Regions from separate parts of the Amycolatopsis sp. CA-161197 genome, predicted to be linked through region 3. Evidence: riboswitches for the same ligand, from Rfam matches in the RefSeq annotation. Region 3 holds a riboswitch; each other region holds the start of a gene.
What was found. Region 3 has a riboswitch for cobalamin ahead of ACQPXB_RS47820 (hypothetical protein). Riboswitches for the same ligand answer to the same signal wherever they lie in the genome.
Positions count from the first base shown of each region.

Region 1: it holds a riboswitch for cobalamin, as region 3 does, so the genes downstream of both, ACQPXB_RS33780 ((2Fe-2S)-binding protein) here and ACQPXB_RS47820 (hypothetical protein) in region 3, are expected to answer to the same signal.
Region 2: it holds a riboswitch for cobalamin, as region 3 does, so the genes downstream of both, metE (5-methyltetrahydropteroyltriglutamate--homocysteine S-methyltransferase) here and ACQPXB_RS47820 (hypothetical protein) in region 3, are expected to answer to the same signal.

Region 1 is NZ_CP192059.1:7,177,524-7,182,539, forward strand. Features, by position in the region: gene ACQPXB_RS33755 (flavin reductase family protein) at 92-583, shown strand; gene ACQPXB_RS33760 (flavin reductase family protein) at 592-1,077, opposite strand; gene ACQPXB_RS33765 (hypothetical protein) at 1,067-1,354, opposite strand; partial or broken gene ACQPXB_RS33770 (cupin domain-containing protein) at 1,392-1,532, shown strand; gene ACQPXB_RS33775 (hypothetical protein) at 1,503-1,898, opposite strand; gene ACQPXB_RS33780 ((2Fe-2S)-binding protein) at 2,003-2,659, opposite strand; adenosylcobalamin (AdoCbl) riboswitch at 2,767-2,862, opposite strand; gene ACQPXB_RS33785 (APC family permease) at 2,902-4,767, opposite strand; gene ACQPXB_RS33790 (YybH family protein) at 5,012-5,016, shown strand, end outside.
Region 2 is NZ_CP192059.1:3,173,109-3,178,124, reverse strand. Features, by position in the region: gene ACQPXB_RS15235 (ribonucleoside-diphosphate reductase subunit alpha) at 1-508, shown strand, start outside; gene ACQPXB_RS15230 (ribonucleotide-diphosphate reductase subunit beta) at 581-1,654, shown strand; cobalamin riboswitch at 1,763-1,965, shown strand; gene metE (5-methyltetrahydropteroyltriglutamate--homocysteine S-methyltransferase) at 2,066-4,321, shown strand; partial or broken gene ACQPXB_RS15220 (cytochrome P450) at 4,481-5,016, shown strand, end outside.
Region 3 is NZ_CP192059.1:10,092,412-10,097,427, forward strand. Features, by position in the region: gene ACQPXB_RS47815 (CbiQ family ECF transporter T component) at 1-616, opposite strand, end outside; gene ACQPXB_RS47820 (hypothetical protein) at 606-1,253, opposite strand; cobalamin riboswitch at 1,268-1,402, opposite strand; gene ACQPXB_RS47825 (Gfo/Idh/MocA family protein) at 1,446-2,342, shown strand; gene ACQPXB_RS47830 (VanZ family protein) at 2,601-3,260, shown strand; gene ACQPXB_RS47835 (GNAT family N-acetyltransferase) at 3,467-4,210, shown strand; gene arfB (alternative ribosome rescue aminoacyl-tRNA hydrolase ArfB) at 4,207-4,635, opposite strand; gene purM (phosphoribosylformylglycinamidine cyclo-ligase) at 4,676-5,016, opposite strand, start outside.

The DNA.
Region 1 (5,016 bases), 2.9 Mb from region 3:
TGGATGAACGCGCGAGCCCGGCTTGTGCTTCCGCGGCTGCGGCCAGGAAGCACGCATGGGTCGATCCGCGACCAACGAAAGGAGAACTCCGATGCCCGAAGACGTGCAGGAGCGGTTTCGCGAGGTCATGGCGCACGTGGCCACGCCGGTGTCCGTCGTGACCGGGTTGAGTGACGGCGGAAGTCCTTACGGCAGCACCGTCAGCGCGTTCTCGTCGCTGTCGCTGCGGCCGCCGATGGTGCTGGTGTCGCTGATCAAGGCGTCGCGGCTGCTGGCGGTGATCCGGGAGACGGGCCGGTTCGGGCTGAACGTCCTCGGTTCGTCGCATTCCGCGCTGGCCCGGACGTTCGCGACCAGCCGCACGCCCGAGGAGAAGTTCGCAGGCGTCGAGTGGGGAGTCGACCACGGCGTGCCGCGGTTTGCGGGTGCGCTCGGCTGGCTCGCGTGTTCCGTGGAGCAGGAGGTGGAGGGCGGCGGCCACATCGTCGTGTTGGGGTCCGTCCTCGCGGTGTCGGGGTGGGCCGGGGAGCCTCTCACGTACCACCGTCGTTCGTTCGGCACGCACGTGACGCTGGATCGCTGACGCACCGATCACACCGCCGGCCGGAAACCGCTGCGGTGGAACACCAGCGGCGCGGCATCAGCGGCGTGGGCCGCCGAGTGCAGGCGGAGCAGGACGAGCGTGTGGTCGCCGGCGGCCACCGCGCGTTCGATGGTGGTGTCGAACCACGCGACGCCGTCGTCGAGGGTGATGGCGCCGTCGGCCGTGGTGGTGAGGGGGAGGCCGGTGAAGCGGCCTTCGGCGGGGCCGGCGAGCTGCCGGGCGACGGCGCCGTGGTGGCCGGCGAGGACGGTGACGCCCAGGCGGGGCGCGCGGCGCAGCGCGGGCCACGTGCGCGACGTGGTCGCGACCGAGAAGGAGACCAGCGGCGGCGCGAGCGAGACCGACGTGAACGAGCTCGCCGCGAGACCGACAGCGCGGCCGCCGACCGACGCGGCGATCGCCACCACGCCGGTCGGGAAGGCGCCGAACGCGGCGCGCAGCAGGGTGGGGTCGAGCCCGGGCTCACCAGGCACTGGACTCGACCGAGATCACCGGCACCAGTTCGTTGCCGAGGGTTTCGAGGAAGCTGACGACCTCGGCGGCGACGGAGCGGTGCTGCCGGTCGTTGAGCACGTCGTGGTGGGCGCCGCGGACCACGGACAGGCGGGCGCGCGGCGCGGACTTCACCGTGCGGGCCAGCGTTTCGCGGTCGGCGAGCGGGTCTTCGTCACCGATGAGGACAAGCTGGGGCAACGGAGGGGCCGCCCGGTAAGCCGCGCGAAGCAGCGCGTCGGGCACCGGAGTGGCCAAGGCGCCGCGCTGGACCGCCGGCTGTGCGTCGAGCACCCCGTTCGTGCCGCACCGGGAGGAGAACCCGGACCCGGAGAACGAAGCCGTCGTGGTGATCGCCCGCACGACACAGGAGGCCATCGTGGTCAACCTGGCCGAGCTCGACTGGTCACGGGTGCGGATCGGCGAACCACACTGACAACGCGAACGCGGTGGTTCCCGCCGCGCTGTTGACCACGAGTGCGATGGCGGCGATCAGCCGCTCGTTCTCGGCGCGCAGGTAGAGGTAATCGGCGGTGCTGACCAAGAAATCGCCTTGACGGGTGACCATGAGGTAGCCGTGAGGAGTGACCTCGGGTACGCCGTAGGGCACTCGCGGCGCGGCGAGCACGGCGACGACGGCACCACCGGCGATCACGGCCAGAGCTCCCCACCGCAGCAGGGCGGGGAGCTTCCGCCAGAGGTGGCGGGCCATCGTCGAGGCAGGCACCTCCGGACGGTTCAGCGCGAGTTTCGCGGCGGCGATCCCGACCACCACGAAGATCCCGGCAACGGCCGCGAACAACTCTGCTGCGGCAGGTGCGGCGCTCCGGGCGTCAGCGAATCGACGACACCGACGACACCGACGACCGCCGCGAGGCCGCACCACAGCGCGATCACCCGCACGGGTCAGGCCAGGACACAGTCGCCGCATTTCGGGCCGTCGTGGTTCGGCGCGGCGCGGTAGATGAGGCAGCAGCTGCGGCGGCGGAAGCGGCCGTCCTCGTGGATGGCGGTGTCGGCGAGGACCGGCAGGGCTTCCAGGCGGTCGCGGAAGCGGTGGATGTCGTCCGTCCACTCGGGACGTTCTCGGCGGAGCATCGTGACGGCGCCGTTGAGGGCGGAGGCGACGTTGCCGCGGCGGATGGTCGCCGAGAGCGAGAACCCGGCGAGAGCCTGGTGCAGCCGGCGCAACGGTCCACTCAGGACCCGGTGGTCGAAGAGCGCGACCAGGTCGTCGTCCACAGCATCGGTTTCGGGCAGCGAAAGCGGAACCGCGCCGCCGGTCGTTGGCTGCCACCAAGCGGTGGAGAAGTCGGGGACGACGCCGGCGCCCACGGCGAGTGCGAGGGCGGGCGACAGGAGGCGCGCCGCGAGGCCCAGGTGGGTCACGGAAGCGGCGACCCGGAGCTCCACGTCGCCACCCCCGGCGGCGAGCACGGCGCGGACCTGCGTCACGCGCTCGCGCAGCACGGGTCCGTCGTCGAGGACTTCGGAGAGCGGACGCCACGGCGCGGCGGGCTCGTCGCCCACGGCGTGCGTGTCGAAAGCGAAGAACGGGTTCACACCGCGACGGCGACCGGCAGGCAGATGGAGGCCGAGGGACAGGAGGTGTTCAGCCTGGCCATGTCCGGTTCTCCTTCGGGATGACGCGTCCCTTGCGGGTGGAACAGGTGACGGCTCCTCGACCTGACTCGCCCACCGGGTACACGATGGGCTCACAGTGGCGCGACCGTGCCGGACTCTCACCGGCTTCTCGAAGCCGTCACGCGGCCAGAACGGTACGGCGGCGTCGGCGGGCCCGTCAATCACCTGGCACCGCGGCGGACTTTGGTTCGTCCCTCGTTGCCCGGTTCGGGCCGCTGCCCGAGACGGAAACGCATCCGGCAGACCACCGCGTCGGCGCGGCGGCGCAGGGCGCGGGCGAGCACGGCGCCGCGGCGGTTCTGCAGGATGCGCTGCCACGGGTGGTCCGGCTCGACTTCCGCGATGAGGACGAAGACGTGGCAGCCGGAGTGGCCGCGCAGGTGCTCGACGAGGGGCTCGCCCAGCCGCCGGCGTTCGTCGTACAGCTGCACGAGCGGCACGCCGGGGTGCCAGAGGTCCCAGGACGCCACGAACTCCCGCGCCGCGGCCTCCTCGCCCGGGTGGGTCACGTGGACGGCTTCGACGCGCTCGCCCAGCGAAAGGGCGGCGGCGAGCGCGTCGCGCGTCAGGCGGGACACCGTGTGCACGGGCACGACGACCAGTGACCGGTTCGGTCGCGGCGGGGGCGGGGTGCGCCCGAGCCCGAGCCGGTCGCCGATGCGACGGTAACTGCGGTGCACCCACTCCATGCCCGCGACGAGCAGCGGCAGGGCGACGACGATGAGCCAGCCGCCTTCGCCGAACTTCGTCGCGGTGACCACGATCGCGGCGATGCCGGTGAGCAGCGCGCCGAACCCGTTGAGGACGGCTTTGCCGTGCCAGCGTGGCGGGCGAATGCGCAACCAGTGCCGCACCATGCCGATCTGCGAGAGGGTGAAGCCGACGAAGACGCCGATCGCGAACAGCGGGACGAGGGTGTTCGTGTCGCCGTTCGCGACGACGAGCAGCAGCGCCGAGGTGATCGCCAGGAAGCCGACGCCGTAGCGGTAGACCTGGCGTTCGGCGCGCAGCGCGAAGACGTGGGGCAGGTTGTTGTGCTTCGCGAGCAGCTGGGCCAGCACCGGCAGCCCGCCGAACGACGTGTTGGCGGCCAACGCGAGCAACACCACGGTGGAGAACTGCACCAGGTAGAACCCGAACCCGTTGCCGAGCGACGCGGTGGTGACCTGCGAGAGCACGGTGACGCCGTCGACGGGGTGGATGGCGAACTTCCCGATCAGCACCGCGATCCCGATGAGCATGACGGCCAGCAGCACGCCGAGCGCGATCTCGGCCCGCTGGGCCCGGCGCACCCGCGGCCGGCGGAACGACGGCACGGCGTTGGCGATCGCCTCCACGCCGGTGAGCGCGGCGCAGCCGTTGGCGAACGCCTTGAGCAGCAACAGGATCCCGATGGTCTGCAGGCTGACCCCGGGCGCCGGCGCGGCGACGGCCGCGGCGGGCCCCGTGCGGACCAGGCCGACCACGACGACCGTGAGGATCGACCCGACGAACACCGCCGTGGGCACGATGAACGCTCGCGCGCTCTCCGCGATTCCGCGCAGGTTCACGCCCGTCACCAGCGCCAGCACCCCGAGGCACAGCCACAGCGTGTAGGGCAGCAGCGCGGGCACGGCGGACGTCAGGGCCGCCACGCCGGCGGCCACGGACACCGCGACGTTGAGTACGTAGTCGACGATCAGCGACGCGGCCGCGACCAGCGACGCCCGGCGGCCGAGGTGGACCCGGCTCACGCCGTACGCGCCGCCGCCGTCCGGGAACGCGGCGATCACCTGCCGGTACGACAGCGTCAGGACCCCGAGCAGCAGCGCGATCGCGAGCGTGACCGGCAGCGTGAACCCCAGCCCGCTCCCGCCCGCGACGGCCAGCACGATCACGATCGCTTCGGGGCCGTACGCCACCGACGCCATCGCGTCCAGGGACAGGGCGGCCAGCCCGCCGACGACGGAAAGCCGGTGCCGCTCACCACCACTTTCGGCGGCGTCGCCGGTCTCGCTGCTGTCGCTGGCGGGAAGCGTCGTAGTCACACCGCACAGATTGGGATTCACCCGTCCGGGCGGTGCTCGTCGTTGACGTTTCCTTGACGGTCCTTTCCACCAAGTGAACGGGCACCTGATGCGTGGCCGCCCACGGTGTTCAGCGGCCCCTCGGCCGCTGGGAGTCTGCGCCTCGATGGTGAGTGGCTCTCCCTCCTGGAGAAAGGGCCGCCGGCCCGGTATTCGTGGAGAGGGACAACCGGTCTGCTACTTGAGCGAATCTGCCGAGGTCAAGATGGA
Region 2 (5,016 bases), 3.6 Mb from region 3:
GGACGACCTGAAGGCGCTCTACGCCACCGCGTTCGAGATCGAGTCGAAGTGGATCGTGGACGCCGGCTCGGTCCGGCAGAAGTGGATCGACCAGGCGCAGTCGCTGAATCTCTACATCGCGGCGCCGAGCGGGCGCAAGCTCGACGAGCTGTACCGCTACGCGTGGCACAAGGGCCTCAAGACCACGTACTACCTGCGCGCCCAGTCGGCGACGCACGTGGAGAAGAGCACCCTGCGCGGCACCGACGGCAAGCTGAACGCGGTCTCGGCCGCCCCGGCCGCCGCTCCGGCTCCGGCCGCGACGCCGGCTCCGGCTCCTTCGCCGGCACCGTTGCCCTCGCCGTCGGCCGCCGTGCCGGCGAGCCCCGCCGCGGCCGTGCCCGCCGCGGTCCCGGCCGCCAAGCCCGCCGAGCCGAAGGAGCTGCCGAAGGTCGACGACATCGACTTCGTCGCCACCGAAGGCGCCTCCTGCCGCATCGACGACCCCGACTGCGAAGCCTGCCAGTGACCTCCTCGTGAAGGGGTGCGGCCGGCGAGACCCGGCCGCACCCCTTCACGAGCCTTTTCTTGGAGCCTCTAGATGACCAACGTGGAGACCACGGACGCCACCGGCCTCGGCGCGATCGAGGTCGGCGCCGCCCGGATCAACGTCGACGACAAGCGCATGATCAATGCCCGCGCCGACGTGAACCAGCTGCTGCCCATGAAGTACCGCTGGGCGTGGGACAAGTACCTCGCCGCGTGCAACAACCACTGGATGCCGACCGAGGTCGCCATGCAGGCCGACATCGCGCTGTGGAAGTCGCCCGACGGCCTGACCGAGGACGAGCGCCAGATGCTCAAGCGCAACCTCGGCTTCTTCGCCACGGCGGAGTCCTTGGTGGCCAACAACATCGTGCTCGCGGTGTACCGCCAGATCACCAACCCCGAGTGCCGCCAGTACCTGCTGCGCCAGGCGTTCGAGGAGGCCGTGCACACGCACACCTTCCAGTACATCTGCGAAAGCCTCGGCCTGGTCGAGGGCGAGCTGTTCAACATGTACCGCGAGGTGCCGTCCATCTCCGAGAAGGACGCGTGGGCGCTGAAGTACACGCAGAACCTCGAGAACCCGGACTTCGAGACCGGCACGCCGGAGGCCGACCAGGCGTTCCTGCGCGACCTCGTGGCGTTCTACGTGATCTTCGAGGGCATGTGGTTCTACACCGGCTTCGCGCAGATCCTCTCGCTCGGCCGCCGCAACAAGATGGTCGGCATCGCCGAGCAGTACCAGTACATCCTGCGCGACGAGTCGATCCACCTGAACTTCGGCATCGACTGCATCAACCAGATCAAGATCGAGAACCCGCACCTGTGGACGGAAGAGTTCCAGGCGGAGATCCGGCAGATGCTGACCGACGCGTGCGAGCTGGAGGTCCGCTACGCGCGTGACACCATGCCGCGCGGCATGCTCGGCCTTTCGGCGCAGCTGTGCGAGCAGTACATGCACTTCATCACCGACCGGCGCGCCCAGCAGATCGGCCTCGCGCCGATCTTCGGGGAGACGGAGAACCCGTTCCCGTGGATGTCGGAGGCGATGGACCTGAAGAAGGAGAAGAACTTCTTCGAGACCCGCGTGATCGAGTACCAGTCCGGCGGCGCGCTGGACTGGGACTGATCGACTGCAGGACCGATCCCGGTCTCCGGGATCACAGCGGACGTCGTGCCACCCGGTGCCGCGACCCGCTAGGCTCGGCCACGCCACTGGTTCGCCAGGGCGTGGCCGGGCTTTTTTCGTGCGGCCGCACCCTGGCGAGGCAACAGGGAACCCGGTGTGAGTCCGGGACTGCCCCGCAGCGGTGAGTGGGAACGAAAGCCGTCACCACGATTTCGTGGTCAAGCACTGGGCGCGAGCCCGGGAAGCGACGGTGAGTAGGCGCGAGCTCGGCGCCCACGAGTCCGAAGACCTGCCCGTGGTACGTGCGCCGACGGCGTGCGTGAGTCCGGGCCCCGTGGGAGCAGGCCTGACCGAAGACGCGGTTCTCGCGTGCCCGGGCTCGCCTCGAACGAGCTCGCGAGGAGAGAGCCTGTGACCACCATCGGCACCACGATCCTGGGGTACCCGCGCATCGGGCCGGCCCGGGAACTGAAGCGCGCCCTGGAACGCTACTGGGCGGGCACCACCGGCGAGGCGGAACTGCTCGCCACCGGCCGCGAACTGCGCGGGCGGACCTGGTCGCGGCTGCGCGAAGCCGGCCTGGAATCGGTCCCCTCGAACACGTTTTCCCACTACGACCAGGTGCTCGACACCGCCGAGCTGTTCGGCGCGCTGCCGGAGCGCTTCACCCGCCTCGGCCTCTCGCCGCTCGATACGTACTTCGCGGCCGCGCGCGGCGTGCAGGACGAGCCGGCGCTCGAGATGACGAAGTGGTTCGACACCAACTACCACTACCTCGTGCCCGAACTGGGTCCCGACTCGCGCTTCGCGTTGTCGGGCACGAAGCCGCTCGACGAGGTGCGCGAGGCCCGGGAGCTGGGCATCGAGACGCGACCGGTGCTCGTCGGCCCGGTCACGTTCCTGTTGCTGGCCAAGGCGACGCGGCCGGGGTTCGAGCCGCTGGAGCTGCTCGACGAGCTCCTGCCCGCGTACGCGGCGCTGCTGTGCGCGCTGAAGGCCGAGGGCGTCGAGTGGGTGCAGCTCGACGAGCCGGCGTTCGCCGGCGACCGCACCACGAAGGAACTCAACGCGCTGACCCGCGCGTACCACGTGCTGGCCAAGACCGAAGACCGGCCGAAGCTGCTCGTCGCCGGGTACTTCGGCGGGCTCGGTCGCGGGCTGGGAGTGCTGGCCCGCTCCCCCATCGACGCGCTGGCCGTGGACCTCGTCACCGACGAGTCCTTTGTGGACTCCGTGGCGGAGGAAGGCGCCTTGCGCGACAACGAGGTGCTCGCCGGTGTCGTCGACGGGCGCAACGTGTGGCGCACGGACCCGGACCGTGCGCTCGAACGTGCCGCCCGGCTGGCCGGCACCGCGCGGCACGTGAGCGTGTCGACGTCGTGCTCGCTGCTGCACGTGCCGCACGACGTCGAGGCCGAGAACCTCGACCCACGGCTGAAGAGCTGGCTCGCGTTCGCCGATCAGAAGGTCGCCGAGGTCGTACTGCTCGGGCGGGCGCTGCGCGGCGATCAGGTGGACCTGTCTGCCGAGCGCGCGGCCGTCGAAGACCGCGCGACGAACCCGGTGGACGCGGCCGTGCGCGAGCGCCTGGCGGCGCTGAAGCCCGAGGACGCCGTGCGTGCGCCGTATGAGCAACGGGCGGCCCTGCAACAGGAATCCCTCGGCCTGCCGCCGTTGCCGACCACCACGATCGGCTCGTTCCCGCAGACCACCGACGTCCGCAAGGCGCGCGCCGCGTACCGCGCGGGCACGCTCGAGGAAGCCGCGTACGTGGCCGAGATGCACGCCGAGATCGACCGCGTGGTGCGGCTGCAGGAGGAGCTGGGCCTCGACGTGCTCGTGCACGGCGAGCCCGAGCGCAACGACATGGTGCAGTACTTCGCCGAGCAGCTCGCCGGGTTCGCCTCGACCGAGCACGGCTGGGTGCAGTCCTACGGCTCGCGCTGCGTCCGCCCGCCGATCCTCCACGGCGACGTCTCGCGGCCGCGGCCGATGACCGTGCCGTGGGCGCGGTACGCGCAGAGCCGCACGGACAAGCCGATCAAGGGCATGCTCACCGGCCCGGTCACGATCCTCGCGTGGTCGTTCGTGCGCGACGACCAGCCGCTCGCCGACACCGCGCTGCACGTCGCGTTCGCGATCCGCGACGAGGTGGCCGACCTCGAAGCCGCGGGCGTGCGCGTGATCCAGGTCGACGAGCCGGCGCTGCGGGAGCTGCTGCCGCTGCGCGCGGCCGGGCACTCGGCCTACTTCGACTGGGCGGTGCGCGCGTTCCGCGTCGCGACGGCCGGCGTCGCCGAAGGAACCCAGATCCACACGCACATGTGCTACTCGGAGTTCGGGGAGGTCCTCTCCGCGATCGACGGCCTCGACGCCGACGTGACCAGCATCGAAGCCGCGCGCTCGAAGATGGAGGTGCTCGCCGACCTCGCGGCCGGCGGGTTCGCGCGCGGCGTCGGGCCGGGCGTCTACGACATCCACTCACCGCGCGTGCCCGGCGTCGACGAGGTCGCGGACCTGCTGCGCACGGCGGCCGCCGCCGTGCCGGCCCGGCGGCTGTGGGTGAACCCCGACTGCGGCCTCAAGACCCGCTGCTACGCCGAGGTGGAGCCCGCGTTGCGCCACCTCGTCGCGGCGGCCCGCCAGGTCCGCGCCGAGCAGGACTGAACAAACCGCGGCGACGGTGCCGGGCGGCGCGAACCACTGCCCGGCACCGGCGCTGCGTCAAGGACCACCCGGATGGAGCCCGCCGAAGGTATTGTCATTCGGTCAACAGCGCGGCACGGTGGAGGTCGACCGGGGTTCCGCCAGTGAAGGCAGGTCGCGATGACGAGCGCAGTCGGCAAGGTCGGCAGGGTCGCCGAGAGCCTGCGTGAGCGCGTGCCCACGCTCACGTCGATGCCGCTGCCCCGCACGGTCGACCAGCGCTGGCAGGCGGCCACCTACCCCGTGCGCGAGCTCGCGCCGCCGCCCGCGGGCAGCGGCCTCAAGCCGGTGCTCGGCGACGACGGGCCGCCGGTCGTGGGCCACGCGCTGGAGATGATGCGGTTCGGCCTGGACTTCAGCTTCAGCCGCTACGAGAAGTACGGCCCCGTCTCGTGGATGGGCGGCTTCGGCCGCCGGATCGTGTCGCTGTCCGGCCCCGAGGCCACGCAGATCGCCCTGGTGAACAAGGACAAGGCGTTCTCGCAGGAGGGCTGGAAGTTCTTCATCGAGAAGTTCTTCGACCGCGGCCTCATGCTGCTCGACTTCGGCGAGCACCACCTGCACCGGCGGATCATGCAGAGCGCGTTCACGCGCGAGCGGCTCGTCGGTTACGTCGGGCAGATGGGCCCGGCCCTGCGCGCCGGCGTCCAGGCGTG
Region 3 (5,016 bases):
AGCGGTCCAGCGCGTCCGCCAGCACCGGCACGAAAACCCCCTTCACGAACCTCAGCCCCCGTCCACGCGCCGCGCGCAGCCGGCGCGCGCGCCGCACCCGCTGCACGCTCTCCACCAGCTGCGGGGCCACCGAAAGCGCCACCGTGACCGCCGTGCTCACCTCGGCCAACGCACCGGGCACGGCCTTGAGCAGGCGTTTCGGGTTGGCCAGCGCGTTGGCGGCGCCCACGCAGAGCACGATCGTGGCCAGCCGCAGGCCGTCGTAGAAGCCGCCGAGCAGCTCCTCGGCCGAAGTGGGCCCCAGCAGCTCGATCCCGGCGGCCGCGGCGGGCAATGGGATCGTCGGCAGCGTGAACAGCACGTGGCCGCCGTCCTCGCCGCCGATGAGGATGCGGAACAGCACGCGCGACACCACGATCACGGCCGCGACCAGCGCGTACACGCGAAAAGCCAGCGCCCACGGCGCGTCGCCCCGGCGGTTCACCACCACGAACCCGGCCACGGCGATCACCAGCGCGAGCAGCAACGGGTTGGTGGTGCGGCTCGCGGCGACGGCGAGCGCGAGCGCCCACACCCACCACGCACCCGGGTGCAGAGCCCGCGCGTTACCGGGCAGCACGCCTGCGCCGCAGCCCGACGACCACTCCGGCGACGACCAGCACCACGATCACGACGAGCCCGATCACCAGGCTCCACGGGAAGCCGCTGCCGCCGGATTCCGTCGACGCGGCCGCGGGCACCGCCGCGTTGGCCTTCCGCACCGGCGCCACCCGCGGCGGCGGGTAGTCCTGGAAGGACTTGTTGTGCGCGAACGACCAGCCCTCGAAGCTCCCCGCCGGCGGCTTCCAGCCCTGCACCCCGACCTGGCTCGAAGCCCACTTGCCGCCGTCGGTCGCCGTCCAGAAGCTCCACGACGCGCTCTCCGGCGGCATCCCCGAGCACGACTGGTCGACCGGTTTGCCCTCGATCTTGCAGATCAGCGCCAGGCCGTACTTGCCGACGCCCGCGATGTCGAGGCCCGCGTTCTGCATGGCCGCCACCCCGTCGGCCTGCGGCCCGGGCGTGCAGCGGATCAGGGTGTCGCCACCGAGGTCCTGGAAGTCGACCACCACCGTCACGCCGGTGGCGTCGGGACAGTAGCCCGCGGTGCCCTTCCCGGGCACGGTCGCGGTGGCGGGACTCGCGCCGGACAGGCCGGCGGTGACCAGGAGCGCGGCCACGGCCAGGAGCCGGACTGCAGGGAACAACCGCATCGTTGATGAACCTCGCATCGAGTCGGACCACGGCGGGCGATCCGGCTCACGGCCGCGCGGGCGGCCGCTCACGGTTGCGGGTCAGCGCCGGATTCCCACCGGCTTCCCCCGATCGTGGTGTACAGCTGACCGACGTTAACCCACCGGAGGTACCCGCCGGAAGCGGCGCCGGACACACCTACACTTCCGGGCGTGGACGTCGGACAGCTGCGCATCGGCCTCGTCGGAACCGGTCCCTGGGCGACCACGGTGCACGCGCCGGGACTGGCCGAACACCCCGGCACCGAGCTCACCGCCGTGTGGGCGCGCCGCGTCACCAGCGCCCGCCCGCTGGCCGAGGCCCACGACGCGGTCGGCACCGACGACCTCGACGAGTTGTTCTCCCTGGTCGACGCCCTAGCCTTCGCCGTGCCGCCCGCCGTGCAGGCGGAGATCGCGACGCGCGCGGCCGAGGCCGGCAAGCACCTGATCCTCGAGAAGCCCATCGCCGCCGACCTGGCGAGCGCGCAGCGGCTGGCCGACGCCGTGGACAAGGCCGGCGTCGCGTCGCTCGTGATGCTCACGCTGCGGTTCTCCCAGCAGACGCGCGAATGGCTCGACGGCCTCGCCGCCTCGGGCGGCTGGCGCGGCGGCGGCGCACGCTGGCTTTCGGGCGCGTTGCTCGGCGGGCAGTACTCGACGTCGGCGTGGCGGCTCGACGCGTCCGGCGGCGCGCTCGCCGACATCGGCCCGCACGCGTTCGACCTGCTCGACGCCGCCCTCGGCCGCATCACCGACGTGCTCGCGGCCCACCGCGGTCCCGACGACCTGTGGCAGCTGATGTTCGCCCACGAGGGCGGCGCGACGAGCACCGCGACGCTGTCGCTGCGGCTCCCGGTTCAGCCGACCGTGGTCGAGGTCGCGGTCTACGGCGAGCACGGCTACCGGACACTCGGCCGCAAACCAGGCACCGCCGGGGAGGCCTACACGGCTCTGCTGGACGACTTCGCGGCCATGGTCGCGAGTGGCACGACCACGCACCCGTGCGACGTCCACCGTGGCCTGCACCTGTCCGCGCTCATCGAGAAGGCGCGCGAGCTCGCCGGGTAGTACACAGGCTCAAACCCTTGGTTTCCGTTGTGAACCAAGGCTTTCCGCCAAGTCGGCGCAATCCTTCCACAGGGTTGTCCACAGCATCCACTATGGACGGTCCGCGCCTCGACCGAACCACGGGAAGCCGTTTCGCGCCACCGGAAAGATCACCGAATAGTGCGGCCCGCTGAGCATGCCGACTCGAACCGGCAATGCGAAGGTTGATCTTGGGAGGGCGGGAAGAAGCAGTTCAGAGGGGTTCGAGAAGGGAAGCGCATGGGTGCCTTGCTGCGCGCTTTCTGGGGGATCATCCCGATCACGGCCATCGCGTTGCCATACGCGCTGCTTTGCTGGCCCTTGCTCGCCGCGCGGAGGCGGCGAAGAAGCAGCGACATCAGCCTCGGCCACGCGTCGGCGACCGCGGCAGTCGACGTGACGGCGGTGACGCTCGGCGCGCTCGTGCTCTGCCTGGTCATCATGCCCGTCGGCACCGCTTCGGGGAGCACCCTCGACCTGGTGCCCGGCGCCGACCTCACCGCCGCGCTGTCCGACGACGGATCGCTCTGGCAGGTCGTCGGCAATCTGCTCCTCCTGAGCCCGCTGGGCGCGCTCGTGCCGCTGCGCCTGCGCCGGCTGCGGTCGCTCAGCCGGATCGCGCTCACCGCCCTGAGCGCGTCCGTGCTGGTGGAGGCCACGCAGTTCCTCATCCAGAGCGGCCGCGTGACCTCGACCGACGACGTGCTGCTCAACACCATCGGCGCCATGCTGGGCGCCGCCCTGACCCGCCGCGGCTGGCGCTACTTCGACGTGGTGCCCGTGGTCGCGATCCCGCAGCAGGTGCGGCGGACCGTCTGCAACGCGCCCGTCCGCCTGCGCGTGCCGCGGTCGGTGTGGGACACGCGCTACGCCGGGATCGGGCATCCGGAACGGCGCTGAGCCGGCCGAACCGCGCTAAATCGCTTGCGCCCGCTGGGACACTGAAAGCTCTCGGATCTTCGGACGAAGGAACGCCTATGTTTGCCGCCGCTGCTCGCGACGGCCGAGGTCAGGCCTGACGCGAGCCCGTCAGCCGTCCTTCCCATGCCCTGCCCGCTTCGGCAGCGCGCGTGGGTCTCCTTCGACCCCGAAAGGGTTCACCCAGCATGTCCGCCCTTCAGGCGTATGTCCGTGCCACCGCACCCCGAGGCCGTGACGTCGAACGGATCGGCCCGTTCCTCGCGACCTTTTCCCGCACCGGCGACAACCCGATGCTCAACTACGCGATCCCCGACGACGGCGCCGCGCCGTCACCCGAGGAGATCACCGCGCTGACCGAGGCGTACGCGCGCCGCGGCCGGCAGCCCCGGCTGGAGTTCTTCACCGAAGCCGCGCCCGGCCTGGAGGAACTCCTCGTCGCGCAGGGGTATTCGCTCGAGCGGCGCGTGCCGCTCATGACCTGCACCCCGGCCGGCTTCGTGGACCGCCCGGCACCCGCCGGGATCCTGCTCCGCGTTCCGGAGACCGACGCCGACGTGCGCAGCCTGCGTTCGGCGCAGAACGTCGCCTTCGGCGCGTCGCCGGAGGTGTCGGACGCGGAGCTGGCGAGCACCCGCTCGTTCGGCGACCGCGCCGTGCGCGCCGAGGACACCGCGACCGGTGCGGTGATCGGCGGCGGGTTCGCGCTGGACATCGTGGACGGTGCGGCCGAGATCGCCGGCATCGCCGTCGCCGAGGCCTACCGCGGCCGCGGCATCGCGTCGGCGATCACGGCGTACCTGACCCGCCTGGTCCACGAGCGAGGTGGCCCCACGGCATTTCTCACCCCCGGCGACCTTGGCATCGCCACGGTGTACCGCCGCGTCGGCTACGAGCCGGCCGGCGAGTGCGTGCACCTCTCGGTGAGCTAGTCGTCGAACCGGCCGCCGCGGCCGCGTTTCACGTCGCTGCGGCGTTTCTTCGCGGCCAGGCGGCGTTCCTTCGAACCCCGGGAGGGTTTGGTGGGACGCCGCTTGGCCGGCGGCGGCGCGGAGGCCTTGAGCAGCAGGTCGGCGAGGCGTTCACGCGCGGCGTCGCGGTTCTGCAGCTGTGAACGCTGCTCGCTGGCCGCGATGGTGAGCACGCCGTCGACAAGGCGACCCGCCAGCCGCGCCACGATCCGCTCGCGCAACGGCTCCGGGATCGCCGCCGACCGCGCGACGTCGAACGAAAGCTCCACGCGCGAGTCGGTGGTGTTCACGCCCTGCCCACCCGGTCCGGACGACCGGGAGAAGCGCTCGCTCAACTCGGCCGCCGGGATCACGAACCGGGAGCCGACCACCACGTCCTCTGCCACTGCCACGCTGTCCAGTCTCCCAGCCGCGACAACCGCGTTTCTAGAACCGCGGGTGGTCGCCCGAGAGCACGGCGCGCGGGCCGTCGGGGTCGTCGGCCGGCTGCACGTCGCCGAGGATCCACGCCGGCACGTGGCGCGCGGTCAGCACGGCCAGCGCCCGGTCGACGTCCTCGGCCGACACGATCGCGACCATGCCGATGCCCATGTTGAACGTCTTCTCCAGCTCGGCGCGCTCGACCTTGCCGCGCTGCCCGATCAGCGCGAACACCGACGCCGGCGTCCACGTGCCCCGCTCGAGCCGCGCGACGAGCCCGCGCGGCATCACGCGCGCGAGGTTCGCCTCGAGGCCGCCGCCGGTGATGTGCGCGAAGGTGCGCACCT